Regions from separate parts of the Spirosoma fluminis genome, predicted to be linked through region 2. Evidence: riboswitches for the same ligand, from Rfam matches in the RefSeq annotation. Region 2 holds a riboswitch; the other holds the start of a gene.
The links. A riboswitch is a leader RNA that binds a small molecule or an ion and turns the genes downstream of it on or off. The one in region 2 is predicted to bind cobalamin.
Positions count from the first base shown of each region.

Region 1: it holds a riboswitch for cobalamin, as region 2 does, so the genes downstream of both, ACYVBJ_RS12595 (TonB-dependent receptor plug domain-containing protein) here and metE (5-methyltetrahydropteroyltriglutamate--homocysteine S-methyltransferase) in region 2, are expected to answer to the same signal.

Region 1 is NZ_BAAGZD010000007.1:235,882-239,091, reverse strand. It holds gene ACYVBJ_RS12595 (TonB-dependent receptor plug domain-containing protein) at 1-1,804, opposite strand, end outside; cobalamin riboswitch at 1,882-2,091, opposite strand; gene ACYVBJ_RS12590 (MFS transporter) at 2,242-3,210, opposite strand, start outside.
Region 2 is NZ_BAAGZD010000010.1:82,030-85,239, reverse strand. It holds gene ACYVBJ_RS13975 (hypothetical protein) at 1-129, opposite strand, end outside; gene ACYVBJ_RS13970 (RNA polymerase sigma factor) at 143-637, opposite strand; cobalamin riboswitch at 960-1,176, shown strand; gene metE (5-methyltetrahydropteroyltriglutamate--homocysteine S-methyltransferase) at 1,336-3,210, shown strand, end outside.

The sequences.
Region 1 (3,210 bases), on a different contig from region 2:
ACGTAGTGCCCTTAAAATACTGGCTCTCATCGAACGTAATGTAGCGACGAGAATTAGCTTGCGTCTGTACCGTCAGGCGCGTGCGGCCACGTTGCAGGTAGGCATTTAATGTGCCCGTGTGTATGGGCACGTAGGGTAATTGGCTGCCGACGACATCCTGCGCGTACGTACTATACGCCCGCTCCTGCGACGATCGCGTAAGGGCATAGCCCACCCGAACACCCGCCAGCCAGAGCCCATGCGCGTAGGTAACCGTTGTGGTGAACTCTCCGCCACGCGCCACAACCAGTTGAAGATTTTCGACACGATAGCCGTAATCCGGATTCCAGTACGACCAGTTATCGACCCGGTTGCGATAGGCGGTTGCTTCGGCGGTCAGGCTTACCTTTTCGGTTAAGCTGGCTTTGGCGGCTACTCCTCCCTCTACATTAAATCCATCCTCGGGAAGCAGGTTTGGATTGCCCAGGTTTTGCCAGTAACGCTCATTTAAAGTCGGTACGCGGTAACTGCGACTGATTGACCCTTTGGCCGTCAGCGCAAACTCGTTACGTTGTATGAGCCGGTACTCAGCACCAAGCGAAGGCGTTAGGGGCGGATTGAAACGAGTCACAAACCCCTGCCTAAGGTTAGCCGAGACGAGCCAGCGCGTGGTTTCATAGCGCAGCAGTGCATACAAATCCCCCCTGTTTTCCGTGATCAGCTGCCCGCCATACCCATCGGTCAGCGTGCGATAATGAGATAACTCTCCGCCAACTCGCAAGGTTAGCTGCGCATTTGCCTGGGTCGGCATTAGTTTAAACTCACGCTCGACACGGCCCACAAACCGGTCGGTTTGCGTGTGGCTCGGCGCGTCGAAATTGCTTTTCGCGTAGTCGTACACATCACGAATCCAGCCTAACCGAAGGGTTAGCTGATTTGCTTCGTAGGTCGTAAGCAGACGCGCCGATTGCGTTCGGGTCCGTTCGCGGGCAATAACATCCTGCGGACTTACAATCAGATCATTATCCGACAGCCAGGCATTCACCGAAAGCTGCCTGCCGTTCTTATGCTGAAAATACAAATCCTGCACAAACCCTCGCTGGGCCGTTGTCGATTGTTCGACGAAATAATTCCGGCGTTCGCTGTACGGATAGGCGTTGTTGTATTGGTTTCGGTAGGCAAACGTTTTGCCGGATAGTTGCCAGTTTTTCCCTAAAGGCGCTCCGTAACGCACACCAACCTGGGTGTTGTTATTGTGAAAACTGGCAAACTGCTGACCGAGTGTGACGGTTACGCCATTAGCATACGTTGGACTACTGCCCAGCAAGACACTTCCTCCCACAGCATCGGACCCAACGGCACTAGCCGATGATCCGTACTGAATTGCTAATCGATCGAAACCCGCAACGGGTAAGGTCGAGAAATCGGTCTGACCCAGGTTTGGCTGGTTGATGTTAATTCCGTTCCAAAGCACAGCCGTATGGTTAGCCGATGTTCCCCGAAATGATACGGTTGCTAACTGACCGGGACCATAATTCTTGAACGCCAACGGTGTATTCAACGCCAACAGGTCTGTAATTGTCCCAAACCGAAACTGGAGTAAAGTTGCTGAATCAATTCGTTGCAGCTTCTGCCCCGCCAGAAATCGCTCGGGCGCGATGGCACGTACCGTTACCGTCGACAGCGATACGGTAGAGGCCGTAGCCGACGAATCCGTCCGGGTTTCCGCACGCGGAGCTGTATTAGATTGCGCAAAGCCAACCGCAGTCGCCAGCAGGCAAACAAACAGCAGAGCCACCCACCGATGCAGGGTTCGTGTCAACAAAATGAACTGTCGTCAAATCGTGTGCAACCGTTTCAGTCGAAACGGCGCGCGGTCAGGGCATTTCCTCCGAACACCAAAACAGCGGATGGTCCTTGGCAGGTCTCCTGGCTTGTCTCACCGGTTCGAGCCTTCCCGTGCTGATTGTGAACACAGTGGCTACGTAGATTGAACCGGTTTGTAAAAAGACTTACAGTTGCGGGGACAGCGTCGGCTTCACACCAACTTCCCTTTTAAGCCGTGAAAGCCACTACGAAGTGACATCAGGCACCAAAAACTCAGCCGCAAAGGTAGAGTGAATAGCGCAATAAAAAAACCGGCACTTCCCTGCAGGAGTGCCGGTACTAAGCTTTACCAGGCTAAGTATTAGTATAGAATTATGAAAAAACGGCTGACGCTAGGCCCCGCTGCTAAGTAGCTAATTGAAGCCTGTGCTACAGTTAAACAGACTTACTTTGTTCTACCTGATACGTTGTACCAACCGGCTTTTCTTCGTTAGTCTTCCGGGTCAGCAAGTGAATGATTAGCCAGGCAACCAGATACGTAAAGCCGCAGATAGTGAACAGTACGTTATACCCGCCAGACAGATTTCCGGCGGCTTTGTAGTCATCGAGCAAACTGCCGACCAGCATTGGAAACAGAATTCCACCCACCGCACCAGCCATACCCGCTATACCGACAACCGAGCTAACCGCCTTCTTGGGAAACAGATCGGACGCCAACGTAAATACGTTGGTTGCCCACGCCTGGTGGACGGCTACGGCCAGACTGATTAACCCTACGGCAACCCAAACATTGGTAGCAAACTGCGCCAGAATGATGGACACCTCCAACCCGGCAAATACAATCAGAACCGTTTTCCGGGCTTTAATTGTCGGCCAGCCGCGCTGGATTAGCCAGGACGATACGTAGCCCCCGCCGATGCTGCCAACCGTGGTAGCGGTATAGATAATCATCAATTCCCAACTGGGTTTCTTCAGATCAAGGCTGAAGGTTGATGAAAAATAGGAAGGTAACCAGAATAGAAAAAACCAGTAAATTGGATCAATCAAGCCTTTTCCGGCAATCATGGCCCAGGTTTGCGGCATCGTAAAAAGCTTAAACCAGCTTATCGAACCCTGCTCATCGGTTTTCTCTCTATCCAACGCCTGACCGCTGATGATGTACTGATGCTCTTCCTCAGTTAGTCGGTGCTGCCGGGCCGGCACGTCATAAAAGATGAGCCAGAAGATCAGCCAGACGAAACCCAGGGCGCCGGTGATCCAGAACACTTCCTGCCAGCCGTACCGATTCAGGATTAAGGGCACGATGAGCACAGCCACCACCACGCCGATACTCGTACCGGCGTTGAACAGCCCCGTTGCCAGTCCGCGTTCCTTTTGCGGAAACCACTCGGCTATCGTCTTTAC
Region 2 (3,210 bases):
ACGGTTGACCTGCCGGGCACTTCTCGCCCTGGTGATCGCCAGTAAACCCGCCTGATCATACGGAGCGGATGCCGATGGGCTCGGTGCGTCCGTATTCCACTTCTTCTTCAATTCATCCAGTGTTGCCATCGGTTAGGTTGGTTTATGATTTTGCCGTTAAGCGTGATTCTAATTCTTTCTTGGTACGGACTAGCCGGACGCTCACGTTGACTTTCGACAGTCCGGTGATGCTGGCGATCTCTTCGTAACTCAGGTCATCCAGATACAGCAGCATAATGGCTTTATTGAGGGGTGAGAGCGTAGCAATCGCGTCGAAGAGCCATTGAATTGCCTCCTGCTGGTCATCCGGTGGTGGGTCGGGAACCTGCTCATGGCGAGCCGCTAATGGTTCGTGTTGTCGATTGCGGGCAGTTCGCCGGTCGGCCAAAGCGGTGTTCAGGCAAACGCGATACATCCAGGTCGAAAACTTCGACTGCCCCGTAAAAGACGGATACGACCGCCACAACTGATAAATCATTTCCTGAAGCAGGTCGGCCCGTTCATCTGCGTCGGGCTGATATGCCTGGCTTATTTTGTACGCAATGCCGATGTGCCGGTTGAGGTGTTCAAGAAAGATTTTCTCGGAGGATGTAGCCATTGTGCTGGATTCCGTTTGCTGTTTCTTAGTTAGTAACCGACCCGACTAAAAAACTACAACCGAACGAAAAAAAAGTAGTGATTACCCGTTAACCCGTCAGAGAAGCCCACTTTGTTCGTGTGTTGTAACGTAACATGAGAACGGCCAATTGGATCTGTCACTAGCCTGAGTTGCAGTAACTGTTCACTCGTTTATCCGCTTCACGCTGACCTGCTTATCGCGCCAGGTTGAATGGGGCGAACCAATCCGATGGACTGATTGACAGGTGACACCTTGTTTTTGCCGCCAGAATGCGGTTAGTTTGTTTCAACGTTCTTTGTTTTCCGTCAAACATGCTAATGGTTTCCCTGAGAGGTTCAGGGAATGAAAAAGGAATCGTGTGAGAATCACGAGCAGACGTTGCTACTGTCAGTGACTAGTTAAAAAAGGGTTTGCCCTCGATGTCCATTGTCCCACCAGCGGTTCGCCGTTGCCCTGGGGTGAGAAGGACGGCAGATACCGTCACAAGCCAGGAGACTTGCCTTTAGCGTTGCTGATTACGCCCACACGCGATTGGGTTTCATCACGATTGACTTACTTCATTCCTGCTTCTTTGCGAGGCCGGGTCAGGTGTGTCATGTAGTGTACAGAACAGATCGAGTGGTAGGCGTATGGAGTTCGGCATCGAACGCGATCAACCATTTTATCTTATTTACAACATGATCGCACACAATCTCGGCTATCCACGAATCGGTAGCCACCGCGAACTCAAAAAGGCCTGTGAACAGTTCTGGGCCAACAAAATCACCACTGAGCAGCTTCAGCATGTCGGTCGGCAGCTACGCCGGGACAACTGGCTGACTCAGCAGCAGGCAGGCATCTCGCTGGTTCCCTGCAATGACTTCTCGTTCTACGATCAGGTACTGGATATGTCCCTGACCGTCGGTGCGGTACCGAAGCGATTTCAACCGCTGCTCGACAAACCGGAGCCCGATCATCTGAGTCTTTATTTTGCTATGGCCCGGGGCTACCAGCAGGATGGACTGGATCTGAAAGCGATGGAGATGACAAAATGGTTCGATACGAACTACCATTACATCGTTCCTGAATTTTCGGCCGATCAGTCGTTTTCGCTGCTTTCGGAAAAAGTCTTTACGGACTTCGAAGAAGCTCGGCAAACCCTGACGACCACGCCCAAACCCGTTTTGTTAGGTCCCGTATCGTATTTGCTGCTGGGCAAAGAGAAGGAAGCGGGCTTCGACCGGCTGGACTTACTCGACCGTTTGGTACCGGTTTATGAACAGCTGCTTAGCCGCTTACAGCAACTTGGTGCCACCTGGATTCAGTTCGATGAGCCTTGCCTGTCCCTGGATTTAACAGTGCACCAGCGCGAAATGCTGGATATGGTTTATCGGCGTCTGCGCAATCAATTCCCGGCGCTGAATCTGCTGTTGGCCAGCTATTTTGAATGTTACGGTGCGAACCTGAATCTGGTTCTCCAACTGCCCGTTGACGCGCTGCACCTCGATCTGGTCCGTTGCCCGACCCAGCTGGACGATATTCTAAAAACTGATTTTGTTCACCGGAAAACCGCTTTATCACTGGGCGTTGTCGATGGTCGGAACATCTGGATTAATGACCTGACGACCTCGTTGGCAACGATTCAGCGCGTGGTGACGGCCATTAGTGCCGAGCGGGTTCTGATTGCACCATCCTGCTCGCTACTGCACGTTCCCTGTGACCTGGCGACTGAAACGCAGGAAACAGGCCTGACGAACGATACTAAACAGTGGCTGGCCTTTGCCCGCCAGAAGCTCGACGAAGTTGTTATTTTGACGACGCTTAGCCTGGAGCCAGCGAATCAGAAGGCCACCGACGTACTGGCCGTCAATCAAGCCGCCTTACTGGCTCGCCAGCAGTCAAGTCAGATTAACCGACCAGCAGTGCAGCAACGCTTACGTCAACTCCGTGAGCAGGACGCCAACCGGTCGAATGCCTTTCCCCAGCGTCAGGCCCTGCAACACCAACGGCTGCAGTTGCCGATGTTTCCTACAACGACCATTGGTTCATTTCCGCAGACCGATGCGGTGCGGGCCAATCGGGCTAAGTTCAAAAAAGGCGAAAAAACGCGGGAGGAATACGAAGCCTTCATCCGGGCGGAAACAGAACAGGCCATCCGCTGGCAGGAAGACGTTGGCCTGGACGTACTGGTGCACGGCGAGTTTGAGCGGAATGACATGGTCGAATATTTTGGGGAGTTGCTCGATGGCTTTGCCTTTAGCGAAAACGGCTGGGTACAAAGCTACGGGTCCCGTTGTGTGAAACCTCCGATCATTTATGGCGACGTACAGCGGCCCCAACCCATGACTGTTCGCTGGGCGCAATACGCGCAGTCACTAACCCAGAAACCCGTAAAAGGGATGCTTACGGGACCGGTTACTATTCTGCAATGGTCATTCGTGCGCGACGACCAGCCCCGGCGGGATACGTGTCTGCAAATCGCCCTGGCCATTCATGATGAAGTGGCTGATCTGGAAGCGGCCGGTATCGGCATTATTCAGATTGACGAGCCTGCACTGCGGGAGGGTCTTCCC